4 regions of the Ancylobacter sp. TW_SC_1 genome follow, and region 1 is predicted to be linked to each of the others. Evidence: predicted binding sites of a transcription regulator. Region 1 holds the regulator's gene; each other region holds the start of a gene.
What was found. Region 1 encodes LexA, which represses DNA repair genes until DNA is damaged. Its sites were predicted from a motif close to TGTTCNNNNTGTGTTCNG; they were not measured.
Positions count from the first base shown of each region.

Region 2: AC1PZ7_RS00415 (DNA recombination protein RmuC) is a predicted target of LexA. The motif match lies at 3,324-3,341, and genes of this name have one in related genera.
Region 3: ruvC (crossover junction endodeoxyribonuclease RuvC) is a predicted target of LexA. The motif match lies at 4,507-4,524, and genes of this name have one in related genera.
Region 4: AC1PZ7_RS02905 (YifB family Mg chelatase-like AAA ATPase) is a predicted target of LexA. The motif match lies at 5,477-5,494, and genes of this name have one in related genera.

Region 1 covers NZ_CM166365.1:2,827,611-2,834,988, forward strand. Annotated here, with positions in the region: gene gltA (citrate synthase) at 1-1,061, opposite strand, end outside; gene gltX (glutamate--tRNA ligase) at 1,299-2,735, opposite strand; gene AC1PZ7_RS13070 (ComEC/Rec2 family competence protein) at 2,983-5,385, shown strand; gene lexA (transcriptional repressor LexA) at 5,379-6,074, opposite strand; gene AC1PZ7_RS13080 (GntR family transcriptional regulator) at 6,269-6,967, opposite strand; gene hpxZ (oxalurate catabolism protein HpxZ) at 7,092-7,378, opposite strand, start outside.
Region 2 covers NZ_CM166365.1:83,705-91,082, forward strand. Annotated here, with positions in the region: gene AC1PZ7_RS00395 (efflux transporter outer membrane subunit) at 1-1,141, shown strand, start outside; gene AC1PZ7_RS00400 (GNAT family N-acetyltransferase) at 1,282-1,731, opposite strand; gene fmt (methionyl-tRNA formyltransferase) at 1,728-2,645, opposite strand; gene def (peptide deformylase) at 2,692-3,261, opposite strand; gene AC1PZ7_RS00415 (DNA recombination protein RmuC) at 3,372-4,568, shown strand; gene AC1PZ7_RS00420 (LysR family transcriptional regulator) at 4,664-5,563, shown strand; gene AC1PZ7_RS00425 (class I SAM-dependent methyltransferase) at 5,684-6,487, opposite strand; gene AC1PZ7_RS00430 (DUF1328 domain-containing protein) at 6,778-6,957, shown strand; gene AC1PZ7_RS00435 (sigma-70 family RNA polymerase sigma factor) at 7,078-7,378, opposite strand, start outside.
Region 3 covers NZ_CM166365.1:1,505,895-1,513,272, forward strand. Annotated here, with positions in the region: RNA gene ssrS (6S RNA) at 1-89, shown strand, start outside; gene AC1PZ7_RS06915 (5-formyltetrahydrofolate cyclo-ligase) at 100-705, shown strand; gene AC1PZ7_RS06920 (TIGR00282 family metallophosphoesterase) at 709-1,524, shown strand; gene AC1PZ7_RS06925 (YebC/PmpR family DNA-binding transcriptional regulator) at 1,638-2,384, shown strand; gene AC1PZ7_RS06930 (sulfite exporter TauE/SafE family protein) at 2,515-3,261, opposite strand; gene AC1PZ7_RS06935 (DMT family transporter) at 3,495-4,424, shown strand; gene ruvC (crossover junction endodeoxyribonuclease RuvC) at 4,539-5,054, shown strand; gene ruvA (Holliday junction branch migration protein RuvA) at 5,051-5,668, shown strand; gene ruvB (Holliday junction branch migration DNA helicase RuvB) at 5,665-6,702, shown strand; gene AC1PZ7_RS06955 (TetR/AcrR family transcriptional regulator) at 6,760-7,378, shown strand, end outside.
Region 4 covers NZ_CM166365.1:626,783-634,160, forward strand. Annotated here, with positions in the region: gene fdhD (formate dehydrogenase accessory sulfurtransferase FdhD) at 1-393, opposite strand, end outside; gene fdhF (formate dehydrogenase subunit alpha) at 410-3,265, opposite strand; gene AC1PZ7_RS02895 (formate dehydrogenase beta subunit) at 3,280-4,839, opposite strand; gene AC1PZ7_RS02900 (formate dehydrogenase subunit gamma) at 4,851-5,324, opposite strand; gene AC1PZ7_RS02905 (YifB family Mg chelatase-like AAA ATPase) at 5,579-7,111, shown strand; gene olsB (l-ornithine N(alpha)-acyltransferase) at 7,352-7,378, shown strand, end outside.

The DNA of each region.
Region 1 (7,378 bases):
GCGATGCGCTCCAGCTCGACCGCGATGTCGAGCAGCGGATCGTCCTTGATGCCGAGCTCGCCGAGCACCTCATGGCAGGTCTTCTGCATGATCTTGGCGCGCGGATCGTAGTTCTTGTAGACGCGATGGCCGAAGCCCATCAGGCGGAACGGATCGTTCTTGTCCTTGGCGCGGGCGATGAATTCGGGAATGCGGTCCACCGAGCCGATTTCGCCGAGCATCTTGAGCGCCGCCTCGTTGGCGCCGCCATGAGCGGGGCCCCACAGGCAGGCGATGCCGGCGGCGATACAGGCGAAGGGACTGGCGCCGGAGGAACCGGCGAGGCGCACCGTCGAGGTCGAGGCGTTCTGCTCGTGATCCGCGTGCAGGACGAAGATCCGGTCGATGGCGCGGGAAAGGACGGGATTGGCCTTGTATTCCTCGCACGGCACCGAGAAGCACATGCGCAGGAAATTCGAGGCGTAGTCGAGGTCGTTCTTCGGATAAACGAAGGGCTGGCCGATCGAATATTTGTAGGCCATGGCCGCCAGCGTCGGGATCTTCGCGATCATGCGGATCGAGGCGATCATCCGCTGCTGCGGGTCCGAGATGTCGGTCGAGTCGTGATAGAAGGCCGAGAGCGCGCCGACCGAGGCGACCATCACCGACATGGGGTGCGCGTCGCGACGGAAGCCGTGGAAGAAGCGGCTCATCTGCTCGTGCACCATGGTGTGGCGCGTGACGCGATAATCGAAATCCGCCTTCTGGGCGGCGGTCGGAAGCTCCCCGTAGAGAAGCAGGTAGCAGGTTTCCAGGAAGTCGCCGTTCTCGGCCAGCTGCTCGATGGGATAGCCGCGATAGAGCAGGACGCCTTCGTCGCCGTCGATATAGGTGATCTGGCTTTCGCAGGAGGCGGTGGAGGTGAAGCCCGGATCGTAGGTGAACTTGCCGGTCTGGGCGTAGAGCTTGGCGATGTCGATGACGTCTGGCCCGATGGTGCCGTTCAGTATCGGAAGCTCCCAGCTCTCATCGCCGATCGTAAGAGTGGCGGATTTTGGCGAGTTGCTTTGGATGGCGTCCATGCGGGGTCTCCCTGAACCTATGGAACCGGATGAAACGGATCGCGTCTTGCGGGTGCCGCGCCTGCCTTGCGGCAAAATGCGCCGGAGACGGGGGCTTGTCTCGCTGCGGCCCGATGGGGAAGTCGTAGCGGTTTCGATCCGCCCTCGCAAGCGCAGCGAAATAGGTACCGCAATGCGGTCGGCGGCGATCGATGAAAGCGTTTCATCTTCGCAGCCGCATCATGCTACATCGGCCCTTCACGCCTGCGTGGCGGGGCCCGTCTGATCGGCGATCCGGGCCAGCGACTCGTCCCGGCCCAGCACTTCCAACACATCGAAAATGCCGGGCGAGGTGGTTTTGCCGGTCATGGCGGCGCGCAGCGGCTGGGCGATCGCGCCGAGCTTCACGCCCCGATCCTCGGCGACGGACCGCACCGCGGCTTCCGTCTCCGCCGCATTCCAGTTCGCTACTGCAGCAAGATTCGCCGCCGCCGCCGCCAGCAGGGCGCGGGCGTCAACGGTCAGCAGGGCCTGGGCCTTCTCCTCGATCGGGAGCGGGCGCGCCTTCCAGATATAGGCTGAACTATCAATGAGTTCGAGCAGGGTCTTGGCACGCTCCTTCAGCCCCGGCATGGCCGCCAGCAACTGCGCGCGCCGCGCGGGCGTGAGGGCCGCGGCGACGTCCGCGCCATTGGGAATATGCGGCAGCAGCGCGTCGATGGCGTCCATCAGCTCGGCATCGGGGGTCGAGCGGATATAGACGCCGTTGATGCTCTCGAGCTTGGCGAAATCGAACCGTGCCGCCGAGCGGCCGACGCGGTCGAGGTCGAACAGCTGGCTCATCTCCTCGGTCGAGAAGATCTCCTGGTCGCCATGGCTCCAGCCGAGGCGCACGAGGTAGTTGCGCAGCGCCGCCGGCAGGTAGCCCATGGCGCGGTAGGCATCGACGCCGAGGGCGCCGTGCCGCTTGGACAATTTGGCGCCGTCCGGCCCGTGGATGAGCGGGATGTGGGCCATCTTCGGCACCCCCCATCCCAGCGCATGGTAGATCTGCGTCTGGCGCGCGGCATTGGTGAGGTGGTCGTCGCCGCGGATGATGTGGGTGACGTTCATGTCGTGGTCGTCCACCACCACGGACAGCATGTAGGTCGGCGTTCCGTCCGAGCGCAGCAGCACGAGATCGTCGAGATCCTTGTTGGGGATGACGACGCGGCCCTGCACGAGGTCGTCGATGACGGTCTCGCCTTCGGTCGGCGCACGCAGGCGGATGGCGGGCTTGCGGTCGGCCGGCGCCTCCGAGGGGTCGCGGTCGCGCCAGCGCCCGTCATAGCGCGGCGGGCGGCCCTCCCTGCGGGCGGTCTCGCGCATCTCCTCCAGCTCGGCGGGCGAGGCATAGCAGCGATAGGCGCGGCCCTCGGCGAGCATCTGCTCGACCGCCTCGCGGTGCCGCTCGGCGCGGGCGAACTGGTAGACGACGTCGCCCGACCAGTCGATGCCGAGCCATGTCAGCCCGTCGATGATGGCGTCGATGGCTTCCGGCGTGGAGCGCTGGCGGTCGGTGTCCTCGATGCGCAGCAGCATCGTGCCGCCCTTGGCGCGGGCGTAGAGCCAGTTGAACAGCGCGGTGCGCGCCCCGCCGATGTGCAGGAAGCCGGTGGGCGAGGGGGCGAAGCGGGTAATGACGGTCTCGGACATGTCTCTTCCGTCTTGCGCCGCATGAGGGGCGGCGTCGAAGCATGGCGGGCGCGGACGGTGCGTGTACCATAGCTGTACGACGCGGGAAATGTGCGGCTTGGCCCGCCGCCCGTGCGACACGCGCCGCGCGGGCGGCGGGGGCAGGGGCGTTGACGGCATGCAGACGCCGCAGCAGCACCGACCGGGCGAAGGCGCGTCCGCGCGAGGGCGGACGCGTGCGACGTCGCGCGCGGCGGCGCGTGCGGCCGTGCTCGCGGCCGGAGGGCCGGCGCTGCGCGCCGCCTCCCATGGCTGGCCGCGCGTGCCGGCCGCCGCGCTGGGCGGGTGGCTGGCCGGTGCCCTGACGCGGGAGCTCGACGACCGGCGCGGATTTCTCTTCCTGCCCATCGGCTTCGCCGCCGGGGCGGCGCTGTATTTCGGCGCGCCGCACGAACCCCTGCTCTATGCCGGGCTCGTGCCGGCGGCAGCCTTCGCCGGGCTCGCCGTGCTGGCGCGTGAAAAGCCTTTCGGCTTCCATCTTTTCGCGCTGCTGGCGGTGATGGCCGCCGGCTTCGCAATAGCCGGCCTGCAGGTGCAGCGCATGGCGCACCCGCTGCTCGGCGAGGCGGTCAACGCGGTCGAGGTGAGCGGCTTCGTCGAGGCGGCCGAGCAGCGCCCGCGCGGCAGCCGCATCACCCTCGCCGTGACCGGTTTCGGGCGTCCGCTCACCGAGCCGCCGACCCGCGTGCGGGTGACGCTGCCCGGGCGCGATCCCCCCGCCGTCGGCGCCCATGTGCGCGTGCGTGCGACGCTCGGGCCGCCGCCCGGCCCGGCCTATCCCGGCGGCTATGATTTCGGCCGGGCGATCTGGCTGGAGGGCATCGGCGCGACCGGCTACGCGCTCGGCAAGGCGCAAGCCAGCCCGCCGCCCTATCCGCCGTCCTGGGGGCTGGCGATCGCCACCTGGCTCGACGGGACGCGCCGGGCGATCGCGACGCGGATCCGCGCGGCCTTGCCGGGCGAGAATGGCGGCGTGGCCGTGGCGCTCGTCACCGGGCTGCGCGACACGGTGGCGGAGCCGATCGAGGAGAGTATGCGCATCTCCGGGCTCTCGCACGTCCTGTCCATCTCCGGCCTGCACATGGCGCTGGTGGCGAGCACGGTCTTCTTCCTGGCGCGGGCGCTGCTCGCGCTGGTGCCGGAGCTGGCGCTGCGCCATCCGATCAAGGCTTGGGCGGCGCTGCCCGCCCTGCTGTCGGCGACCTTCTACCTCATGCTGTCCGGCGCGGCGGTGCCGACCCAGCGCGCCTATGTGATGACGCTGCTGGTGCTGGCGGGTGTGGTGATGGGGCGGCCGGCGCTCACCCTGCGGACGCTGGCGGTCGCGGGCCTCGTCCTGATGATCCTGGCGCCGTGGGCGGTGCTCGATCCCGGCGCGCAGATGTCCTTCGCCGCGACGCTCGGCCTGGTGGCGGCCTATGAGCGCTTCGGCCATCTCATCGGCGCGCCGCCGGGCGGCGGGAGCCTCGCGCGCTGGCTCGGCGTCCCGGCGCGCTACCTCGCGGCGCTCGTTCTCGCCTCGCTCGCGGCGGGACTGGCGACCGCGCCCTTCGCGGCGTTCCATTTCCAGCGGCTGGCACCGTTGAGCCTCGTCGCCAATCTCGCCGCGATGCCGGCGGTGTCCTTCGTCGTGATGCCGGCCGGACTGGCCGGCGCGATCCTGATGCCGTTCGGCTGGGATGACGTCGCCTGGCGGGGCATGGGCTGGGGGCTCGACGTGATGGTGCGCGTCTCCGACGTCGTCGCGGGCCTGCCCGGCGCCGATCGCGGCCTGCCGGCGATGCCGATGGCGAGCCTCGTCCTGTTCAGCCTCGCGCTTGTGGTGCTCTGCCTCGCCCGCACCCGGCTGGTCCTGCTGGCGCCGGCTTGCGCGGCCGCGGGCATCTGGGCGGCGGCGACCGAGCCGCGGCCCGATCTGCTGGTGGATACGCAGGCCCGGACGGTGGCGGTGCGCGGGCGGGACGGGCGCCTGATGGTGATGGGCGACGGCGACAAAGGTGTCGCCAGCCGCTTCGCCGTGGAGCAATGGCTGAACGCCGATGGCGACCGCGCCCGCGTCGGCAGCGCCGATCTCACGCGGGGGGGCGCCTGCGATCCGCTCGGCTGCACCCTGCCGCTGCCGGGCGGCGGGCTCGTGGCGCTGTCGCGCCAGCGCGATTCACTGGAGGATGATTGCCGCCTCGCGGCCGTGCTGGTGACGCCCTTCGCCCCGCCCGACGCCTGCGCCGCCACGGTGATCCATCGCGACGACCGCCGCGCGATCGGCGGACTGGCCGGCTATCTCACCGCGGAGGGCGAATGGCGCATCGTGCCGGCGCGACCGCCCGCGGGCACACGACCCTGGGAGCCGAAACCGCCGGAACCTCGCATCCCTGTCCATGCACGGGAGGTCATGCCGCGAGCCGGAGCGGCTTCCAGCGCCGGGCCGGACGCCGACCGTGTTCGAAAAGAATCCGCGCACCGGCGCGATGCGGAAGATGCGGATGCCGGCGTGAGCGCAGCGGATGCGGAAGGCGATGAAACACCGCCCCGCGCGGATGTCGGTATATCCGGCGCCGCTGCCACCGGGCCCGCCGAGCGCTCACCGGCCGCCGAAGAGCAGGCTCAGTAGCGGCGGAACAGCCCGACCAGCCGGCCCTGGATGCGCACGCGGTCCGGGCCGAAGATGCGCGTTTCATAGGCCGGGTTGGCGGCTTCGAGCGCCACCGAGGCGCCCTTGCGGCGCAGGCGCTTCAGCGTCGCTTCCTCGTCGTCGATCAGCGCCACGACGATCTCGCCGGTATTGGCCGAATCGCATTTGCGGATCAGCGCCAGATCGCCGTCCAGAATACCGGCCTCGACCATCGAATCGCCGCGCACCTCTAGTGCGAAGTGCTCCCCGCCCGACAGCATCTCCGGCGGCATGCTGATCGTGTGGTCGCGCGACTGGATGGCCGAGATGGGGGTGCCGGCGGCGATGCGGCCCATGACCGGGACCGACACGACGCGCCGGTCGTCCTCGTCCTCGACCGGCGGGCGTCCCCGGCCGAGATTGCCCTCGATGACGTTCGGCGCGAAGGGGCGGGCGGGCCTGGGCGGCTGCGCGTCCTCCGGCAGGCGGACGACTTCGAGCGCCCGCGCCCGGTTGGGCAGGCGGCGAATGAAGCCGCGCTCCTCCAGCGCCGTGATCAGCCGGTGGATGCCGGACTTCGACCGCAGGTCGAGCGCTTCCTTCATTTCCTCGAAGGAAGGCGGCACGCCGTCCTGCTGGAGGCGTCCATTGATGAACAGGAGCAGCTCATGCTGTTTGCGGGTGAGCATACGGAGAACCCCGTCTGCCGGCCGTTGCCGGAATGAAACAAATCACGAACAAAAGACTATCCGTTCTTATTGTGTTCCACAATGGGTAAAGGGATCGCTAAATGTCCGGCGCGACGTGAAAAGCCGGCGGCGCGCGGCCGGATTTCGCCGGCCGGGCGGCACCAGAGGCGCCAATGGCGGGTCGCGCGGGCGAATCAGACGGTCTGGGCGTACTGCTCGTAGGCGTCGTGGACGATGGCGATGTGGCTGCGCATGGCGCTCGCCGCGCCGTCGCGGTCGCCGCGCAGAATCGCGGTCGTCACCCGGTCATGCTCGATATGCGACAGGGCGAGGCGCCCGAGCGCGCGGAACTGCGCGCGGCGGAAGGGCGAGAGGCGCCGGCGCGTGCCGACGGTGATCTCGATCAGATAGTCGTTGTGGCTGCCGGCATAGATCGAGGTGTGGAACTGCTCGTTCGCCTCGCGATAGGTGGTGAAGTCGCCCTGCCGCATCAGCTCGCCCATGTCGGCATGCAACTGCTCAAGCTGCCGGCGCTCCTGCGGCGTCATGTTGAGCGCGCTGAGGCCGGCGCACAGCGCCTCCAGCTCGGCCATCACCTCGAACATGTTCTGCAGCCGCTCGACGCTCGGGCGCGCCACGACGGCGCCGCGATGCGGGCGGGCGTCGACGAGGCCGGAGGCGGTCAGCTCGCGCAGCGCCTCGCGCACCGGCGTGCGCGACACGCCGAAGCGTCCGGCGAGCGCGGTCTCGTCGAGCGCCGTTCCGGGGGGAAGCAGGCCGCGCGTGATCTCGTCGGCGAGCTGCATGCGCAGCTCCTCGGCGCGCGTCACGCGCCCGCGCCGTCCGACTGCGGCGGGCGGTTCGAGCGGGAAACGGATGGGCAGCACCGACATGAGCGACACGAAACCAGAACGAACAGAGCCAGGACCATCTCCGCCTCATGCATCATTAGCGGCCCCGCCGGGCTTCACCAAGCCCCGCCCTTCACGGTCCGTCGCAGGTAGGCGCGGGGATGGGTCACGGGGCGGCCGGATCGTCGATGATGCTGACATGGGCGGCGACGACCTTCCAGCCTTCCGGCGTACGCATCCAGGTCTGCATCTGGCGGCCGAGCCGGCCGGGCGCGCTCGCACGGCGGAACAGGGTGGAGGCGACGGCCATGTCGCGTCCATAGGTGGTGATCACGGTTCCCTCGAGCGTGCGCTCCAGCCCGACCGGGGAGCGCGCGGCGCGGAAGGCGCGTATCGCCTCGATGCCGTAGAGAATCTCGCCCCCGCCATAGCGGATGGTGCTGGGATGATCCC
Region 2 (7,378 bases), 2.1 Mb from region 1:
ATCGAATGTCTCGAGCGGCGGCGATGTCACGGTCAGCGGCCCCTATGCCTCCTATCAGGCCGGGTTCGACGCCAGCTGGGAGCTTGATCTGTTCGGCGCCAATCGCCGGGCGGTCGAGGCCGCGCGCTACGGTCTCGATGCCGCCGACGAAGAATTGCGCGCGACCCTTCTGACCCTGATCGGCGATGTCGTCGGGAACTATGTCGAGGCGCGCGGCTATCAGGCCCGTATCGCGCTCGCCCGGCGCACCGCCACGTCGCAGCGCGAGACCGCAGCGCTGACGCAGAGGAAGTTCGAAGCGGGCGCCTCGTCGGCCATGGATGTCGCCAATGCCACGGGTCAGGCAAGCAGCACCGAAGCCAACATTCCGGAGCTGGAAGCCGCCTATGCCGCCTCGGTGCATCGCTTGAGCGTACTCACGGGGCAACCACCAACGGCGCTTGCCGCGCGAATGAAACGCGTGGCGCCGATACCGACGCCACGCTTTCCGATGGCGACCGGCGTGCCGGCGGACGTGCTGCTGAGCCGGCCCGATGTGCGCCTCGCCGAGCGCCAGCTGGCGCAATATACCGCCAAGGTCGGCCAGGCCGAGGCTGCCCGCTATCCGAGCGTGAGCCTGACGGGCAGCGTCTCGACGTCCGGCCTGAAGCTCGGCGATCTCGCCCAAGGGTCCTCCATCGGCTGGTCCTTCGGCCCCACCCTGACCGTGCCGATCTTCAATGGCGGCCAGTTGAAGGCCGCCGTGGAGGTGTCCGAGGCGCAGCGCGACCAGTACTTTCTCGCCTACCGCGCCTCGGTGCTGACGGCGCTGGAGGATGTGGAGAACGCCATCGTCTCGCTGGCGCAGGAGCGGATCAAAACCGGAAAGCTCGCTGCATCCGCCTCGTCCTATCGCGAGGCGGCTTCACTGGCCCGCTCGCTCTACCAAAGCGGCTCGTCGAGCTTCCTCGACGTGCTCGATGCCGAACGCTCGCTCTATTCGGCCGAGGATGCGCTGATCGAGAGTCGCGTCGCGATCGCGACCGACTACGTTTCCCTCAACAAGGCTCTGGGCGGTGGCTGGGACGGTCTGGTGGACGCCTCCAAGCCCGCCGTGGTCGATACCGATACGGGGCCGCACCTGGCACAGATTCCGCAATGAGATCGGTGCCGCCTGACGGCTGATGCCCCTTGGATGACCCGGCCTGTCGGTACGACGACTTTCTCGCGCGTGGCGGCAACGGATGCGGCGCGGGCGGGCGCCGGGGATGCGGCGCCGATGCGGCAGGTGCGCAGTGCCCCTCAGCAGCCGGTCAGCTTCCGGTACTGGATGAAGCCGGTGCGCTCGGCGACGGCGTTGTAGAGCCGCTGCGCGGCGGTGTTGGTCTCGTGGGTCAGCCAATAGACCTTGGAGCTGCCCTTCGCCGCCGCGTCGGCCCTGACATGGCCGATCAGCGCCCGGCCGAGCCCCTTGCCGCGCTGGCCGCCATCGACGAACAGGTCGTTCAGATAGCAGACATCGCCCACCGCCCAGGTCGAGCGGTGGAACAGCCAATGGGCCAGGCCCACCGCCTGCCCGTCCGCGTCGACGGCGATAGCTCCATGCACCGCTTCAGCGGGATCGTTGAGGCGCCGCCACGTGGTCCCGGTCACCTCCGCCGGCAGGTCGACCTCATAGAAGCGCTGATAGGCCTGCCAGAGCGGCAGCCAGAGCGCGTAATCGTCCGGATTAAGCGGGCGGATCGCGCTCATGCCAGCACCGTGCCCGCGGAAAGGTCGCTGCCGCGCAGGAACTCGTCGGCCGCCAGGGCCCGGCTGCCCGCCTTCTGCACCTCCACGAGCCGCACCGCGCCCTCGCCGCAGGCAATGGTGAGCCGGTCGTCCAGCAGCGTGCCGGGCACGCCCTCCCCTTCCACCCGCGTCGAGCGCAGCACCTTCACCCGCGTGCCGGCAAGGTCGAACCAGGCACCGGGAAACGGCGAAAGGCCGCGTATATGGTCGTGCACCGCCCCGGCCGGCTTCGACCAGTCGATGCGGGTCTCGCTTTTGTCGATCTTGGCGGCGTAGGTGACGCCCTCTTCCGGCTGCGGCGTGAAGGACAGAGCGCCGCGCTCCAGCGCCGCCAGCGCGCGCACCATCAGGTCGCCACCGACGCTCATCAGCCGGTCATGCAGTTCGCCCGCCGTCATGTCGGCGCCGATGGCGACGCGCTCGACGAGGCCGACCGGGCCGGTGTCGAGCCCGGCTTCCATCTTCATCACCGCGACGCCTGTCTCGGCGTCGCCGGCCATCACGGCACGCTGGATCGGCGCGGCACCGCGCCAGCGCGGCAGCAGCGAGGCGTGCAGATTGAGGCAGCCGAGCGTCGGCAAATCGAGGATGGTCTGCGGCAGGATGCGCCCATAGGCCACCACCACGGCGGCATCGGCCTCATGCGCGGCGAAGGTCGCGGCGGCTTCCGGCGTGCGCAGCGTCGCGGGCGTGAGCACCGGAATGCCGAGCCGCTCGGCCGTGCGATGCACCGGCGAGGGCACCGTTTCCAGCCCACGCCGCCCCGCAGCGGCCGGCGCGCGCGTATAGGCGGCGACCACCTCGTGACCGCTGCCGACGATCTCGGCCAGCGTCGGCACCGCGAAATCGGGCGTGCCCATGAAGACGATGCGCATGAGAACTCCCGGTGGGTAGCGAAGGGCGAAGCGATCGGCGGCGGGGTCAGACCCCGTCGCGCTCCCTGTCCTTGGCGAGCTTGGTGAACTTCTTCACCACGCGGTCGCGCTTGAGCTTGGAGATGTGGTCGATGAACAAGACGCCGTTGAGATGGTCGATCTCGTGCTGCACGCAGGTGGCGAGCAGGCCGTCGGCGTCGATCTCGCGGATCTCGCCATCGAGGTCCATGTAGCGCACCCGCACGCTGGCCGGACGCTCGACATCGGCATAATATTCCGGGATCGACAGGCAGCCTTCCGAATAGACCGACATGTCGTCGGAAGCGGCGATGATCTCCGGATTGATCAGCGCGAGGGGACGCTTCTCCCCGGCCTTCCCGTTGCCCTTCTCCTCTCCCCCATCCTGCTCCTCGGCCTCGCGCGGGCCGAGATCGACCGTGACGATGCGCTCGGGGATGCCGACCTGCACCGCCGCCAGCCCGATGCCCGGCGCGTCGTACATGGTTTCGAACATGTCCTCGACGATGGCGCGCACGCGGGCGTCGACCCGCACGATGGGGTCGGAGATCAGCCGCAGCCGGGAATCCGGGATGATGACGAGAGGGCGTATTGACATGCCGTCCAGATAAGCGTTGCCCCGTCCGCGGTCAACGGAGAGCTTGCGCGGAAAAGGCAACGTGTTCACGCTACGTTCGCGCCCTTGTCCGAATCTGCTAGAAGGGCAGGATGGATCAGGTTCTCGTCGTTCTCGGCTCGCATCCGGTGACGCTGGCGCAGGCGCTCGCCGGCGCGGCCGCGCTCGCCTTCCTCCTGCTGATGGCGGTCCTGCGCGCGGTCTCGCGCAGTGCCCGGCAGAACGCCGCCGAGGCCGACGAGCAGGCCCGCCGCGCCGACGAGATGGAGGAGCGGCTCGCCGAACTCGCCCGTACCCAAGCGGAAACCATCGGCCGCATGCAGTCCATGACCGAGGTGCTGGCGCAGCGCCAGGGCGATCTCGCCCGCGCCGTCGCGGAGCGGCTCGACGCCTCCAGCCACCGCATGGGCGAGAGCCTCGCGCGGGCCAGCGAGGCGACGCACGAGAATCTCACCAAGCTCAATGAGCGCCTCGCCCTGGTCGACCAGGCGCGGGCGAGCCTGGGCGAGCTCTCCGGCCAGGTGATGAGCCTGCGCGAGACGCTCTCTAACAAGCAGGCGCGCGGCGCCTTTGGCGAGGGGCGGCTGCAGGCGATCGTCTCGGACGCACTGCCGCGCGACAGCTTCGCCTTCCAGCACACGCTGTCCAGCGGACGGCGCGCCGACTGCGCGATCTACCTGCCCGGCGACAAGCGGCCGCTGCTGGTCGATTCCAAGTTCCCGCTGGAGGCCGTCACCGCCTTCCGCGAGGCGCGGACGCCGGAAGCCCGCAAGCCGGCCGAGGCGCGGCTGAAGGCGGATGTCGGCAGGCATGTGAAGGACATCGCCGAACGCTATCTCGTCAGCGGCGAGACGCAGGACGTGGCGCTGATGTTCGTGCCCTCCGAATCCGTCTATGGCGAACTGCACGAGCATTTCGACGACGTCATCCAGCAGGCCTTCCGCGCCCGCGTCATCCTCGTCTCGCCATCGCTGCTGATGCTGGCGGTGCAGGTGGTGCAGGCCATCTGCAAGGATGCGCGCATGCGCGAGCAGGCCGATCTCATCCGCGCCGAATGCGGCAAGCTGGTCGCCGACGTGATCCGCCTGCGCGACCGGGTCGGCAATCTGCAGAAGCATTTCGGCCAGGTGAACGAGGACGTGGCGCAGGCGCTCACCTCCGCCGACAAGGTGGCCAAACGCGGCGCGCGCATCGAGCAGCTCGAATTCGAGGGCGCAGTGCGTCCGGCCGACGAGCCGATGACCGACCTGCTGCCGACCCCGCTCGGCCTGCGCGGCGCGGCGGAATAGCGCGCCCGCCTTTAATCCCTCCAATTCGCAGACGCTGCGCTTTCTGATAGTCTGATAGAATCCTTCTATCGTGCCCGCGTCAGGAAGCGTCCCGCGTGATCGACCGTTTCGAACTTCTGCTCGCCCTCGCCAAGGAACGCCATTTCGGCCGCGCCGCCGAATCCTGCGGCGTCACCCAGCCCACCCTCTCGGCCGGCCTCAAGCAGCTCGAGGAGCAGCTCGGCGTGCGCCTGGTCGAGCGCGGCTCGCGCTTCATCGGCTTCACGCCGGAGGGCGAGCGCGCGCTGCAATGGGCGCGCCGGGTGATCGGCGACGTGCGCGCCATGCGCCAGGAGATCGCCGGCATGCGCAAGGGCCTCGCCGGCCATCTGCGCATCGCCGCCATCCCCACCGCCATGCCGATGCTGTCCGAGTTGACGACGCCCTTCCACGAGAAACACGCCGATGTGCGCTTCACCCTGATCTCGGCCAGTTCCAACGAAGTGCTGCGCCTGATCGAGAATCTGGAGGCCGATGCCGGCATCACCTATCTCGACAATGATCCGCTCGGCCGGGTGAAGACCGTGCCGCTCTACCGCGAGGGCTACCGCTTCCTCACCTCCGCCGACGCCCCGCTCGGCGACCGCGCCAAGGTGACATGGGCGGAGATCGGCCAGGTGCCGCTGTGCCTGTTGACGCCCGACATGCAGAACCGCCGCATCGTCGACAAGCAGCTCGCCGAGTCCGGCCACGCGGTCGCGCCCATGCTGGAAGCCAATTCCACCATCGCGCTGCTCTCGCATGTGCGCACCGGCAAATGGGCCAGCGTCGTCGCCAACACGCTGGCCGATGTGTTCGCCTTCCCCGCCAGCATCCGCTCCATCCCGATCGAGGGGCCGGAGGTGCTGCACCAGATGGGCCTCGTCGTGCTCGACCGCGAGCCGATGACGCCGATCGTCACGGCGCTGCTGGCCGAAGCGCGCGCCATCGCCCCGGCGCTGTCCCAGCGCATCTGAGGCCCGTCCCGATCAGGACGAACCGATCCGCCGCGACCACCCGCGCCGCGGCCTCTTCGGCGTCATGGCGGCCCATGCCGCCGGGCGAACCGCAGCGCCTCCCGCAAGCAACGGAACAGACTACGCACCAATATGCGAATGAACTGGCTGGTATACGGTTCCCTTTTCAAGAACAACCAGCGAATCGTGAATGTGAATGCCGGTACAATTCGCGCTGACGGTCGGATGTATCAATTTCCGTCCATGGTACCAGCGATGCATATCGTCGAACAGATCCCTGACATAATTGAAGAAATTGCCCCTGGCGCGGTATCCGCCACCATATTCGCGCCAATAGGCCGTATGCAGATCCTCGATCATATAGATCCCGCCATCATTCAAATGGCCGAACAGGAACTCCAATGAAACGGGAATATGCTTCATGTGGTGGCTTCCATCGTCGAGAACGATGTCCACACCACCCATTTCGGCGATGACGGATTGAAGGAACGCCGGGTCATCCTGCGATCCTATGCGCACCTGCCCGGCAATCCCGTCAAATTTCCGGCAGGTCGGATCGATATCAATTCCATAAATGATCGCGTCGGGGCCGAAATATTTTCGCCACATCTCCAGGCTTCCGCCCTTGCTTACCCCGATTTCCAAAAATCTTATATTCTTCCCTCTGAAATCTGCAAAATATCTATCATACAGAGGAATGTAATGGTGCCACTTATGGACAACCCCGCTTGTGTTTCCTGCAAAGAAATCAACTAGATCTCCTTTATATCTATATTTACGATATATATCGTCGCTCACGGAATCGTTTGTAGAAAATGAAAGACTTGAAAGATCGAAGCGTTGTAGTATTTTATTAACGAACTCACGTGTTGTTTTCCACAAACTATCCGGGACGAACGGCTTTACAAATTCTTTTACGCTCATATCACCATCCCTCACCCAGGATAATATTTACCTCTCTCCGCATCACAAGGGATCGAGATATATTCAACAATCATTTCAGACCGGAAGAGGAAAAGCGACACGACTCTCGGCCGCCTGAAGCATAGGCGCGCGACACACCAATACAAGGGAGATGTGACGAGGCAGGGCCGTGCCCGCGCGCGCCATCGCGCCTTCAGCCTCGACGGGAACCTTGTCGGTCCTTGGTGGTTGTCGTGGCAACGCGGCGGCGGCCCCTTACCCGGCGCCGCTACATAGAGCGGAGGCCGTCCATGCTGGGTTGGGCCCTTACCTTTCTCGTCATCGCGCTGCTCGCGGCGGTCCTCGGCTTCGGCGGGATCGCCGGCACCGCGATCGAGATCGCCAAGATCATTTTCTTCGTTGCCATCATCCTGTTCATCGTATCGGCCGTCATCGGCATGGTGCGCGGCCGCTCCGGCCGGGCGCCCTGACCGCCCCTGCCATTGCAACGGCGACGACGACGGGAACGGACGGCTTTTCAGGAAGGCGGATCAGGCAGGCGACAGGGCCCGCTCCCCGCGGGAGGGCCCGCGATCAGGCGCGTCCGACTGTCAGGCACGCTCGGAGGCGAACACCGCGCGCGTCGTCTTGTCGGGACCGAAATCCTCGTCATTCTCGATGGCGAGCAGTTCGCCGAGCCGCTTGCGCGCCCGGTTCACCCGGCTCTTGATGGTGCCGACCGCGCATTTGCAGATGTCGGCGGCCTCCTCATAGGAAAAGCCCGACGCGCCCACCAGCACCAACGCCTCGCGCTGGTCCGGCGGCAGCCTGTCCAGCGCGGTACGGAAATCCTCGAAGTCCAGATGGGTGGTCTGGTCGGGATTGCTGGTCAGCGTCGCCGCGAACGCGCCG
Region 3 (7,378 bases), 1.3 Mb from region 1:
CTGACCGGACCCGTGGGTCCGGACACACGGCGCCCACCTACGTTGTAGGTTCCCGGGATCGATCCTCCAACGGCCATTGCGGCTCCGCGCTTATTCATCATGCCCCATCCAACCGACGCGCAACTCGATAAGGCTGGCCTGCGCTCCGCGGCTCTCGCACGGCGGGCGGCGCTGGACTGCGACGCGCGCGACGCCGCCGCCGAGGCCGCGGCGATTCATGCGATGGAGTGGCTCGGCAGCGTGAGCGGCGAAGTGGTTTCCGTCTTCGCGCCGATCGGCGCCGAGATTTCCACCGACCCGCTGGTGCGCCGGCTGCGAGCGGTGGGTGCCAGCGTCGCGCTGCCGGTCGTGCTGATGTGCGGCAAGCCGCTGATCTTCCGCCTGTGGGAACCGGGCGAGGAACTGGTGCCTTCCGCCGGCCCCGGCCGCTTTTCGATCCCCGCCCCGCCGGAAACCGCCCCGGCCGTCTCGCCGGACGTGCTGGTGGTGCCGCTCGCCGCCTTCGATGCGCGCGGCCACCGGCTCGGCTATGGCGCCGGCTTCTACGACCGCACGCTGGCGCTGCTGCGCCGGGCCAAGCGCATCGAGGCGCTGGGCTATGCCTTCGCCGTGCAGGAGCTGGCCGCCGTGCCGGCCGAGCCGCATGACGAACGGCTCGACGCCATCGCCACGGATGCCGGCATCGTGCGCCCGGCAGAGGAATAGCTCATGCGCCTTCTCTTTCTCGGCGACGTCGTGGGGCGCGCCGGACGTCAGGTCGTGCTCGAACACCTGCCGCGCCTGCGCGCGGCCTGGTCGCTGGATTTCGTGGTGGTGAACGGGGAGAACGCCGCCGGCGGCTTCGGCATCACCGAGGCGATCTACGAGGAATTCGTCGAGGCCGGCGCCGACGCGGTGACGCTCGGCAACCATGCCTTCGACCAGCGCGAGGCGCTGGTCTTCATCACCCGCGCCTCGCGCCTCGTGCGTCCGGCCAATTTTCCGCCCGGCACGCCGGGACGCGGCGCGGCGCTCGTGGAGGCCCGCAGCGGCGCGCAGGTGCTGGTCGTCAACATGATGGGCCGCGTCTTCATGGACCCGCTGGACGACCCCTTCGCCGCCATCGACCGTGAGCTCGACGCGGCCCCGCTGGGGCAGGTGTCGGACGCGGTGATCGTCGATTTCCACGCCGAGACGACCAGCGAGAAGCAGGCCTTCGGCCATTGGTGCGACGGGCGCGCCAGCCTCGTGGTGGGCACCCATACCCATGTGCCGACCGCCGACCACCGCATCCTGCCGGGCGGCACCGCCTATCTCACCGATGTCGGCATGTGCGGTTCCTATGACGGGGTGATCGGCATGGACAAGGAGGAACCGTTGCGGCGCTTCACCCGCAAGATCGGCTCCTCGCGCTTCGAGCCGGCCACCGGTCCCGGTACGCTGTCGGGTCTCGCGGTGGAGACGGACGCGGCCGGCCGGGCCGTGGAGGTCGCGCCGGTGCGCCTGGGCGGCGTGCTGGAGCCGGTGGTGCCGTCCTTCTGGTAGCGCCCCCGCTTTACGCGTGCCCGCCCTCTCGCCTATAAGCCGCGCACCCTTTTGTTTCAGGCATTCGGACAGGGCCGGGCCACAGGCCCGCCCGGTGTGACGTGGAGGCGGCCATGGCCGGGCATTCGCAATTCAAGAACATCATGCACCGCAAGGGCAAGCAGGACGCGGTGCGCTCCAAGCTGTTCTCCAAGCTGGCGCGTGAAATCACCGTCTCCGCCAAGCTCGGCATGCCCGATCCGGCGATGAACCCGCGCCTGCGCGCCGCGGTGCTGGCCGCCCGCGCGGAAAACATGCCCAAGGACAATATCGACCGCGCCATCAAGAAGGCGCTGGGCGGCGATTCCGAGAATTACGACGAGATCCGCTATGAGGGCTACGGCCCGGGCGGCGTCGCCGTCATCGTCGAGGCGCTGACCGACAACCGCAACCGCACCGCCTCGGAAGTGCGCTCCTACTTCACCAAGTCCGGCGGCGCGCTGGCCGAGACCGGCGCCGTCTCCTTCATGTTCGACCGCATCGGCACCGTCGAGTTCGACGCCGCGAAGGCCTCGGCCGACGACATGCTGGAAGCCGCCATCGAGGCGGGCGCGGACGACGTGACCTCGGACGAGCACGGCCACGAGATCGTCTGCTCGGTGGAGAACCTGCACGAGGTCGCCCGCGCGCTGGAAGCGAAATTCGGCGAGCCGCGCAAGTCCGGCCTCGTCTGGCGCCCGCAGAACACTGTGGCGGTGGACGACGAGGTGGCCGAGAAGCTGATCCGCCTCGTCGACAACCTCAACGACAATGACGACGTGCAGAACGTCTATGCCAATTTCGAGCTGTCCGACGCCTTCGTCGCCAAGATGAGCGACTGAGCCTTCATCGTGGAATGAACCTCATCCCGGACGGCCGAAGGCCGATCCGGGATCGCGGGCAGGGGGCACATCGCGCGATCCCGGCTCTCGCCGCGCTCGGCCGGGATGACCGTATCGTGAAGAAGCGTCTTCAGCGCCCGAGCAGCATGTCGAACAATGGCAGGCTGAGCACCGCCGCGCTGGCGATCACCCAATAGGCGGCGATGCGGTAGGCCCGGTCCGAGGCGCCGCGGAAGGCGCGCGCCCCGGCATACAGGCCCAGCGCATAGGCCGGCCCGAGCAGCAGGCTGAGCCGGCCGACCTCGGCGGTGAACATGCCGCTCACCGCATAGGCGGCCCCGCTCGCCAGCGTCACCAGCGCGAAGAAGCCGAAGAGATTGGCGCGCACCAGTCCCGAGGGCTGGCCGCTGCCGAGCCAGTAGGCCACCACAGCCGGCCCCGACATCTGCGCCGCGCCGCCGCAAAAGCCGGCGATGGCGCCGACGCCGAGCGTGGTCGGCAGGTTGTGCCGGCCGGTGTGGCGCCAGCCGGACACCAGCAGCACGAGCAGGCCGAGGCCGAGCAGCGCCAGTCCCCAGCGCAGCACCAGCGGATCGGTATGCTCCAGCACCCACACGCCGGCAGGCACCGCCAGCACCGCGCCGGCCGCGAGCGGCGCCACCTGCCGCCAGATGCAGGCCCGCAGCGCCGGAAGCAGGAAGGGCAACGTCATGAGGGTGTCGATCACCAGCAGCGACGGCGCCGCTACGCGCGGGCCGTAGGCGGCGCTGACCAGCGGCACGAAGATCAACGCGCCGCCGAAGCCGGAGAAGCCGCGGGTGACGCCGGCGATGAGCGCGGTGAGCAGGGCCCAGACGAGGGCCGGATCGAACGGCATGGGGGAACCGGGGAGGGCGGCACGTCGTCGTGGCGTGCGCGGCGAGACCTAGCTCCGCCGCCATGGGTCGTCAACACGGTTGGCGATCGAACGCGCCGATCCATCATCTTTCGCGAACGTGGCCATTCGCAAAACGCATTTGCGCTCACGGGTCGCGGGCGCCACATTCAGCCCGACTCGGCCGCCCGGCGGCCCCTCTCTCTTTGCGCCGCCACGGCGGCCGGAATCCGATCATGGACAAGCCCATCTCCCAGGCCGCGCTCGGCGCCGCGGATGTTCCTCGCTTTTCCGACCGCGTCGTCGGCGCTGCCTGCGCGCTGCTCGCCATCACCATCTGGGGTGGCTGGATCGTCTCGACCCGCCATGCCGTGCACGGCCACCTGTCGCCGGCGACGGTCGGCTGGTTGCGCTTCGTGGTGCCGGCGGTCGTGCTGGCGCCCGCCTGGTGGCAGGTCGGCGTCATTCCCCGAAAGGGGCTGAAGCCGTTCCTCGTCTGCTTCATGGGGCTGGGGGCGTTCTTCTTCCTGATCGTCGGCAACGCCATGCGCTTCGTGCCGGCGGCGGATGTCGGGCCGCTGCTGCCGGGCACCATGCCGCTGATCGTGGCGCTCGTCTCCGTCGTGTTCCTGCATGAGCGGCTGGGGTGGCTGCGGGCGCTCGGCTTCGCCGCCATCGCGCTCGGCGTGCTCACGCTCGGCGGGCGCGGCGTGCTGTTTCCGCAGGACGATGCCTGGCGGGGGCATCTCCTGCTGGTGACGGGCGCGACGCTCTGGGCCTTCAGCACCGTCGTCTTCCGCAGCACCGGCATGAAGCCCACGCAGATCGTCGGGCTCGCCGGGCTGTGGTCCGTCGTCCTGCTCACGCCCTGGGGTCTGCCCGGCGTGATCGGGGCGGTGGCGAGCGGTTACGGCCGGGAGGTGCTGTTCCAGCTCCTCATGCAGGGGCTGCTGTCCGGCGTCATCGCGCTCGTCGCCTATGGCGTCGCCATCGAACGGCTCGGTTCCTCGCGCGCGGCCGCCTTTACCGGGCTTGTGCCGGCGCTGGCGGCGCTGCTGGCCGTGCCGGTGCTCGACGAGCATCCCGACACCGCCGCCATTATCGGCGTGGTGGCGACCGGCATCGGCGTGGTGCTGGCGAGCGGCGCGCTCAGCGGGCGGCGCTAGTCCGGCGGCGCCGTCAATGCTTCGTCAACCATGAATGGCATCCCGGCCCCGCCGGGCCATCCCGTGCCGCTTCGCCCCTAGGCGTTCGTCCTTTGTTCGGGTACGCCCTAGGGGATGGCGCCGTCTCCGATTCGCATTCTCGGGCTTGATCCGGGCCTCCGCCGCACCGGCTGGGGGGTGATCGAGTCCGTCGGCACGCGGCTCACCTACATCGCCTGCGGCACGGTGATGCCGCCGGAGGAGGGCGGGCTCGCCGAGCGGCTGGCCTGTCTCCACACCGAATTGATGGCGGTGCTGCGCCGTTTCGCGCCGGACGAGGCGGCGGTGGAGGAGACCTTCGTCAACGTCAACCCGGCCTCGACGCTCAAGCTCGGCCAGGCGCGCGGCGTGGTGATGGTGACCCCGGCGCTGGCGGGGATTCCGGTTTCCGAATATGCGGCGCTGCTGGTCAAGAAGACCGTGGTCGGTGCCGGCCGCGCCGAGAAGGCGCAGATCCGCATGATGATGAAGGTGCTGCTGCCGCAGGCGGATTTCGAGACCGACGACGCGGCGGACGCGCTTGCGGTCGCCGTCACCCATGCGCAGCATCGCGGAATGGCGGCCATGAAGGCGCGGGTGGGCGTGCGATGATCGGAAAGCTCAAGGGGGTCGTCGACAGCTATGGCGACGACCATGTGATCCTCGACGTGCACGGGGTCGGCTATCTCGTGCACTGCTCGGGGCGCACGCTGCAGGCGCTGCCGGCCGCCGGCGAGGCGGCGACGCTGTTCATCGAGACCTTCGTGCGCGAGGACATGATCCGCCTCTACGGCTTCGTCTCGCCGGCCGAGAAGAGCTGGTTCCTGCTGCTGCAGAACGTGCAGGGCGTCGGCTCCAAGGTGGCGCTGAACGTGCTCTCGACGCTCTCCCCGTCGGAACTCGCCAATGCGGTGGCGCTGGGCGACCGGGCGATGGTGGCGCGCGCCAACGGCGTCGGCCCCAAGGTCGCGGCGCGCATCGTGGCGGAGCTGAAGGACAAGGCGCCAGGCTTCGCCGATGTCGATCCGGCGGTGGCCAGCCTGTCCGCCCAGCTCGAGGATCGCAAGGCCCCCGCGCCGGTGGCGGACGCGGTCTCGGCGCTGGTCAATCTCGGCTATGCGCCGCTCCAGGCGAGCGCCGCCATCGCCGGCGCGCTGCGCGAGGCCGGTGAAGAGGCCGATACCGCCCGGCTGATCCGGCTCGGGCTCAAGGAGCTGGCGAAGTGAACGCCAAGCGCCTCGTCGCCCCGGACAAGCGCGAGGAAGACCTCGCGGAGGCCTCGCTGCGGCCGCAGAACCTCGCCGAGTTCGTCGGGCAGGAGCAGGCGCGCGCCAATCTCGACGTCTTCATCCGGGCGGCGAAGACGCGTGGCGAGGCGCTCGACCATGTGCTGTTCGTCGGCCCGCCGGGGCTCGGCAAGACCACGCTGGCGCAGATCGTGGCGCGCGAGCTGGGCGTCGGCTTCCGCTCGACCTCCGGGCCGGTGATCGCCAAGGCCGGCGACCTCGCGGCGCTGCTGACCAATCTCGAAGAACGCGACGTGCTGTTCATCGACGAGATCCACCGGCTCAACCCGGCGGTGGAGGAAATCCTCTATCCGGCGATGGAGGACTACGAGCTCGATCTCATCATCGGCGAGGGCCCGGCGGCGCGCTCGGTGAAGATCTCGCTGTCGAAGTTCACCCTGGTCGGGGCGACGACGCGCTCGGGGCTGCTGACCACGCCGCTGCGCGACCGTTTCGGCATCCCGATCCGGCTCAATTTCTACACCGTCGACGAGCTGGAGCTGGTCGTCACGCGCGGCGCGCGGGTGCTCAACATCCCTATCTCGAAGGACGGCGCGCGCGAGATCGCCCGCCGCGCCCGCGGCACGCCGCGCATCGCCGGGCGGCTGCTGCGCCGGGTGCGCGACTTCGCGCTGGTGGGCGGCAGGGACATCATCGACCGCGCCGCCGCCGACCATGCGCTCGGCCATCTCGAGGTCGATGGGCTGGGGCTCGACCAGATGGACCGGCGCTATCTCACCGTCATCGCGATGAATTATGGCGGTGGTCCGGTAGGGGTGGAGACCATCGCCGCCGCGCTCTCCGAACCGCGCGACGCCATCGAGGAGATCATCGAGCCCTATCTGGTGCAGCAGGGCTTTCTCCAGCGCACGCCGCGCGGCCGGGTGCTGACCGCCCACGCCTTCAAGCATCTGGGCATGGCCGCGCCGTCGAGCGTCAACCAGATGCCGCTGTTCGACGAGGGCGAGGATTAGACCCTTTGCGCGCCGCGCCATCGACGCGGCCTCCGGCGTGATGTAAGTCCCCTTCACATGAGCTGGTCCCGGAACGGCGGAGAATCGCGCGGCTATCATCACGGCAACCTGCGGGAAGCCCTGATGAAGGCGGCGCTCGAGCTGATCGCGGAGAAGGGCGCCGTCGGCGCCACCTTCGCCGAGGCGGCGCGCCGCGCCGGGGTCAGCCCGGCCGCGCCCTACCGGCATTTCCGCGACCGCGACGAATTGCTGGCGGCGGTGGCGGCGGATGGTTTCGAGCACTTCGCCAAGGCGCTGGAGGCGGGCTGGAACGAGGGGCGGCCGACGCCGGTCGAAGCCTATGAGCGCATGGGGCGGGCCTATCTCGCCTTCGCCCGCCAGCACGCGGCGGAATATGTCGCCATGTTCGAATCCGGCCTGCCCAGCGAAGCCCATCCGGCGCTGTCGCAGGCCAGCCAGCGCGCCTTCGGCGTGCTGCGCGAGGCGGCCGATGTGCTGGTCGCCTCCATGCCGGCGACGGGCCGCCCGCCGGCGCTGATGGTGGCGCTGCACACCTGGGCGCTGGCGCACGGCGTCGCCTCGCTGTTCGGCCGCCCCGACGGCTCGCGGCGCAAGCTGCCGATGGAGCCGGACGACCTCCTTGAGGCCGCATTCCTCGTCTATCTCCGGGGCCTTG
Region 4 (7,378 bases), 2.2 Mb from region 1:
CGACCGGGCGGGCTTCACCGCCAGTTCCAGGCTCTCGACGCCGCACAGGCCGCAGCCGGTGGGGCCGGCGATCTGCCGGCGGCGCGCCACCATCTGGCCGGCGCGTTCCTCGTTGATCCACAGGCGGACCTCGACGCCGACGATGCCCGCCTCGTCCTCGAACTCCAGCACCTCGATCGAACCGACGTCGGACAGCGCGCCGATCACGCCCTCGGTGAGGCTGAAGCCGTAGCCGAAATCCTCGAGGTCGGCCGGCGTCGCCATCATCACGGCATAGGTAGAGCCGTTATGGACGATGGCGACCGGCGTCTCCTCGGGGATCGCCCGCTCGCCCGCTATCGCCCCGGAGGGGGCGACGGCAAGGCGCGGCACGCGGACGACCGGGGCGATCATCGCAAAGCGACTCCGTTCACTCCGCCGCGACGGCGATGCGGCGGCTCTGACGCGTGAAGGCGTCATAGTCCTCCTGCCACTCGGACGGGCCGTTCGAGCGGGCGATCTGCACCGCCGTCACCTTGAACTCGGGGCAGTTGGTCGCCCAGTCCGAGAAGTCGGTGGTCACGACGTTTGCCTGCGTCGTCGGGTGGTGGAAGGTGGTGTAGACGACACCCGGCGCGACGCGATCGGTGATCTGCGCGCGCAGGGTGGTGGAACCGGCGCGGCTGTCGATCCGCACCCAGTCGCCGTCGCGCACACCGCGCTGCTCGGCGTCGTGCGGGTGGATCTCCAGCACGTCCTCGGGATGCCAGGCGACATTCGCCGTACGGCGGGTCTGCGCGCCGACATTGTAGTGGCTGAGGATGCGGCCGGTGGTGAGCAGCAGCGGGAAGCGGGCCCCGGTGCGCTCGTCGGTCGGCACGTATTCGGTGACGACGAACTTGCCCTTGCCGCGCGCGAACCCGTTGATGTGCATGATCGGCATGCCCTCGGGGTTGGCGTCGTTGCACGGCCACTGGACCGAGCCCATCTCGTCGAGCTTGGCGAACGACACGCCGGCGAAGCTCGGGGTGAGCGCGGCGATCTCGTCCATGATCTGCGAGGGGTGGGTGTAGTTCCAGTCGAGGCCGATGGCCTTGGCCAGCAGTTGGGTGACTTCCCAGTCGCCATAGCCGTTCTTCGGCGCCATCACCTTGCGCACGAGCTGGATGCGGCGCTCGGCATTGGTGAAGGTGCCGTCCTTCTCGAGGAAGGTGCAGCCCGGCAGGAAGACATGGGCATAGGCGGCGGTCTCGTTCAGGAACAGGTCCTGCACGATGACCAGCTCCATGGCCGCGAGGCCGGAGGCGACATGGTGCGTGTCCGGGTCGGACTGCAGGATGTCCTCGCCCTGGATGTAGATCGCCTTGAAGGTGCCGTCGACGGCGGCGTCCAGCATGTTGGGAATGCGCAGGCCCGGCTCGGGATCGAGCGGCCGGCCCCACATCGCTTCGAACGTCGCGCGGGTGGCGTCGTCGGAGATGTGGCGGTAGCCCGGCAGCTCGTGCGGGAACGAGCCCATGTCGCACGAGCCCTGCACGTTGTTCTGGCCGCGCAGCGGGTTCACGCCGACGCCGCGGCGGCCGATATTGCCAGTCGCCATGGCGAGATTGGCGATGGCCATGACGGTGGTCGAGCCCTGCGAGTGCTCGGTGACGCCAAGGCCGTAATAGATCGCCGCATTGCCGCCGGTGGCGTAGAGACGGGCGGCGCCGCGGATCTGCTCGGCCGGCACGCCGGAGAGCTTCTCGACTTCCTCGGGCGAGTGGCGCTTGTCGGCGACGAACTCGGCCCAGTCCTGGAACTCGTCCCAGTCGCAGAACTGGCGGATATAGTCCTCGTTCACCAGCCCCTCGGTGACGACGACATGCGCCAGCGCGGTGACGATGGCGACATTGGTGCCCGGCTGCAGCGGCAGGTGGAAGTCCGCCTTGATGTGGGGCGAGCGCACGAGGTCGATGCGGCGCGGGTCGACGACGATCAGCCGGGCACCCTCCCGCAGGCGCTTCTTCATGCGCGAGCCGAACACCGGATGGCCGTCGGTCGGGTTGGCGCCGATGACCAGGATGACGTCGGAATCCTCGACCGAATCGAAGTCCTGCGTGCCGGCGGAGGTGCCGAAGGCCTGATTCAGGCCGTAGCCGGTCGGCGAGTGGCAGACGCGCGCGCAGGTGTCGACGTTATTGGTGCCGAAGCCGGCGCGGATGATCTTCTGGACGAGGTAGGCTTCCTCATTGGTGCAGCGCGAGGAGGTGATGCCGCCGACCGACTTGCGGCCATAGGCGTCCTGGATGCGCTTCAGCTCGGAAGCGGTGTAGGAGATCGCCTCCTCCCACGAGACCTCGCGCCACGGGTCGGTGACCTTGGCGCGGATCATCGGGTTGAGGATGCGGTCCTGATGGGTGGCGTAGCCCCAGGCGAAGCGACCCTTCACGCAGCTGTGGCCACGATTGGCCTTGCCGTCCTTCCAGGGCACCATGCGCACCACTTCCTGGCCGCGCATCTCCGCCTTGAAGGTGCAGCCGACGCCGCAATAGGCGCAGGTGGTGACCACCGAGTGCTCGGGCGTGCCGATCTCGATCAGGCGCTTCTCGGAGAGGGTGGCTGTCGGGCAGGCCTGCACGCAGGCGCCGCAGGACACGCATTCGGAGGTGAGGAAGGCTTCCGACTGGCCGGGCGACACGCGCGAGCCGAAGCCGCGGCCGGAGATGGTCAGCGCGAAGGTGCCCTGCACTTCCTCGCAGGCGCGCACGCAGCGATTGCAGACGATGCACTTGGCCGGGTCATAGGTGAAGTACGGGTTCGACTCGTCCTTCGGCATGACCAGCTCGGAGGAGGGGGCGAAATGGTTCTTGCCCTCCATGCCGTAGCGCACTTCGCGCAGGCCGACCGCGCCGGCCATGTCCTGCAGCTCGCAGTCGCCATTGGCCGCGCAGGTCAGGCAGTCCAGCGGGTGGTCGGAGATGTAGAGCTCCATCACGCCCTTGCGCAGCTGCGCCAGGCGGGCGGTCTGGGTGTGGACCTTGATGCCCGGCGCCACCGGCGTGGTGCAGGAGGCCGGGGTGCCGTTGCGGCCCTCGATCTCGACGAGGCAGAGGCGGCAGGAGCCGAACGCCTCCAGCGAGTCGGTCGCGCAGAGCTTGGGGATCTGCGTCCCCATCTCCATCGCCGCGCGCATGATGGAGGTGCCTTCCGGCACCGACACTTCCATCCCGTCGATGGTGAGCGTCACCATCTTGTCGGTCTTGGGAGCAGGCGTGCCGTAGTCGATCTCATGGACGAGTGACATGGGTTGCGTCCTCCTCATTCAGCGGCTTCGAGGTGGCGCGGCGGCGCGCCGAAATCCTCGGGGAAATGGTTCAGCGCGCTCAGCACCGGATAGGGGGTGAACCCGCCAAGGGCGCAAAGCGATCCAAGCTTCATGGTCTGGCAGAGGTCGGTGAGGGTCGCGAGATTGGCCTCGACGCGCTCGCCGGCGATGATGCGGTCCATCAGCTCGACGCCGCGCGTCGACCCGATGCGGCAGGGCGTGCACTTGCCGCAGCTCTCCACGGAGCAGAACTCCATGGCGAAGCGGGCCATCTTGGCGAGGTCCGCATTCTCGTCGAACACGACGATGCCGCCATGGCCGATCAGCGCGTCCTTCGCGGCGAAGGCCTCATAGTCGAAGGGCAGGTCGAACTGCCAGGTCGGCACATAGGCGCCGAGCGGGCCACCGACCTGCGCGGCCTTGACCGGCTTGCCGGAGGCGGTGCCGCCGCCGATGTCGTTGACCAACTCGCCGAGCGTGATGCCGAAGGCGGTCTCGAACAGGCCGCCGAACTTCACATTGCCGGCGATCTGGATCGGCATCGTGCCGCGCGAGCGGCCCATGCCGAAATTGGCGTAGAACTCGCCGCCATCGGCCAGGATATGCGGCACGGCAGTGAGCGAGAGCACGTTGTTGATGACGGTCGGCTGCTGGAACAGGCCCTTGTGCGCCGGCAGTGGCGGCTTGGCGCGCACCGTGCCGCGCTTCCCTTCCAAACTGTCGAGCAGGGCGGTTTCCTCGCCGCACACATAGGCGCCGGCGCCCATGCGCACTTCCATGTCGAAGCTGTAGGGCGAACCGGCGATGTTGGCGCCGAGCATGCCGTTGGCGCGCGCCACCTCGATCGCCTTCTCCATCGCCCAGATGGCGTGCGGATATTCCGAGCGGGTGTAGACATAGCCCTTGGTGGCGCCCACCGCGATGCCGGCGATGGTCATGCCCTCGATCAGCTCGAAGGGGTCGCCTTCCATGATCATGCGGTCGGCGAAGGTGCCGCTGTCGCCCTCGTCGGCGTTGCAGACGATGTATTTGCGGTCGCCTTTCGCGTCCGCCACGGTCTTCCACTTGATCGCGGTCGGGAAGCCGGCGCCACCGCGCCCGCGCAGGCCCGACTTCTTGACTTCCTCGATGATCTCCGCCGGGCCGAGCGTCAGCGCGCGCTCAAGGCCGCGATAGCCGCCATGGGCGCGGTAATCGGCGTAGGAGGCCGGGTCGATGATGCCGCAGCGCGCGAAGGTGAGGCGCGTCTGGCGGGCCAGGAAGGGGTGCTCTTCCGGCTTGCCGATGCGCAGGCCGTGCGCCCCGCCGGCGAGGAAGCCGGCCTCGAACAGGCCGTCGACATCGCCCGCGTCCACCGGGCCATAGCCGATGCGGCCCTCGGCGGTCACGACCTCGACCAGCGGCTCCAGCCAGAGCATGCCGCGCGAACCGTTGCGCACGATCTCGACCGGCTGCTTGTGCCTGAGCGCGTCGGCCTCGATGGCGGCGACCACCTCGTCGGCGCCGCAGGCGATGGCGCAGGCGTCCTTGGGAACGTAGATGCGAATGGTCACGGAATTGGTGGTCACGACTGCGCCTCCTCGATCAGGGCATCGAGCCGACGCTCGTTGAGCCGGGCCACGATGCGGCCGTCCAGCATGGCCGAGGGGGCGGTGGCGCACAGGCCGAGACAATAGATCGGCTCGACCGTGACGCGGCCATCCGCGGTGGTCTCGCCCAGCTTGCAGCCGAGCCGGTGCTCGGCATGGTCGGCCAGCGCGTCGCCGCCCGCCGCCTGGCAGGCTTCGGCACGGCACAGCTTCAGCACATGCCGGCCGGCCGGCTCGTGACGAAAGTCGTGGTAAAAGGTCACGACACCATGGACTTCGGCCCGCGAGACGTTCAGCATCTCGGCCAGCATCGGCACGATCGCGTCCGGCACATGGCCGAACGTCTCCTGCACCGCATGGAGCATGGGCATCAGCGGGCCTTCGAGGTGAGAGAACTCCTCGATCACCGCGCGGGCGCGCTCTTCGCTCCAGGGTTCGTAATGCGGCATTTCTCCCGGGCCTTCTTTTAGAATTTTCCAAAGGTAAGGATCGTACGCGGCGGAAGCGAAATCAATTCGGGTGTTCCGTTCCTTGATAGAATTTTTCTATCGTAACTCTGGCTCGGACCTTTCGTTTCCGTTGCGGCAGAAACCCGGACATTTGTTCCCTGAATGTTCTTGACGTCGCGTGGCGACGCCTTAATCTGCCGTCATCCGCGACGGAGGCCGTGACGGCGTCGCGCGGACTGAGCCGGGGGGCGGGCATGGTCCAGCGCGTGGCGACAGTGGCCTTCGAGGGCGTCGAGGCGCGCCCGGTCGATGTTCAAGTCCAGGTGAGCCCGGGTCTTCCGGCCTTCAACCTCGTCGGCCTGGCCGACAAGGCCGTCACCGAGGCGAAGGAGAGGGTGCGCGCCGCGCTCATCGCCTCCGGCCTCGCCCTGCCGGCCAAGCGCATCACCGTCAATCTCGCTCCCGCCGACCTGCCGAAGGAAGGCAGCCACTACGATCTGCCGATCGCGCTCGGCCTCATGGCGGCGATCGGCGCGCTCCCCACGGACGCGCTCGACGGCTTCACCGTGGTGGGCGAGCTCGCGCTCGACGGGCGCATCGCCGCGGTCGCCGGCGTGCTGCCCGCCGCCATCGGCGCCAATGCGCGCGGCCATGGGCTGATCTGCCCCGCCGCCTGCGGGCCGGAAGCCGCCTGGGCAAGCCCGGACATGCCGGTGCTGGCGCCGCTCTCGCTGATCCAGCTCGTCAATCACTTCGCCGGCCGGCAGACGCTCAGCCGTCCCGAGCCGAGGCTGGAGAGCGGCGGCGGCGTGCTGCCCGACCTCGCCGAGGTAAAGGGGCAGGAGACCGCCAAGCGGGCTCTGGAGATCGCCGCCGCCGGCCGCCACAACCTGCTGCTCAGCGGCCCGCCGGGCGCCTGCAAGTCGATGCTGGCGCAGCGCCTGCCCTCGATCCTGCCGCCGCTCACCCCGTCCGAGCTGCTCGAGGTCTCGATGATCGCCTCCGTCGCCGGCGCGCTGCAGGGCGGCGCGCTGACCAGCCGCCGGCCGTTTCGCGCGCCGCATCATTCCGCCAGCATGGCGGCGATGGTCGGCGGCGGCATGCGGGCGCGGCCCGGCGAGGTGTCGCTCGCCCATAATGGCGTGCTGTTCCTTGACGAGCTGCCGGAATTCGCCCCGGCGGTGCTGGATTCGCTGCGCCAGCCGCTGGAAACCGGCGAAGCGGTGATCGCCCGGGCCAATCACCGCGTTGCCTATCCCGCGCGCTTCCAGCTCATCGCCGCGATGAATCCCTGCCGCTGCGGGCGGGCGGGCGAGCCCGGGCACAGCTGCCGGCGCGGGCCGCGCTGCGCCAGCGAGTATCAGGCGCGGCTGTCGGGTCCCTTCCTCGACCGGCTGGACCTGCATCTTGATGTGCCCGCAGTTGCGGCGGTGGACCTCGTGCGCCCGGGGCCGTCCGAGCCGAGCGCGGCCGTCGCGGTTCGCGTCGCCGAGGCGCGGCACCTCCAGCGTGAGCGCTATCTGGCGCTCGGCCGGCCCGACCTGTTCACCAATGCGGAGGCAAGCGGGCCGATCCTCGAGGATATCGCGGCACCCGACGCGCAGGGCTCGGCGCTGCTCGCCGACGCCGCCCGGCTGATGCGGCTTTCCGCGCGCGGCTATCACCGCGTGCTCAAGGTGGCGCGCACCCTCGCCGACCTCGCGGGCGCCGAATCGGTCGGCCGCGGTCATCTCGCCGAGGCGCTCGCCTACCGCGCCGCCGCCGACCGCGCCGCCGCCGCAGCCTGAGGCGGGCGGCACGGGAGCCGCGGATGGCGGCGAAGCGTCGATCCGGAATGCACAGGCGCGGCCCGGTGGCACGGCGGTTTTCCCGGCGGAAGGCTCCGTCTTTCCCTTGCGAAAGGCCTCTCGCAGCCGCGGCCGGCGCGACCGTGCGCAACGTCATGCGGTCGCGCTGTCACATGAGCGTCTGAGAAATGTGATTCCTGTCATAAAAGGCTATAATGCGATGAGGGTGAGGGGCCGTTCATGACGCAGATGCTCGCCGACGGGACT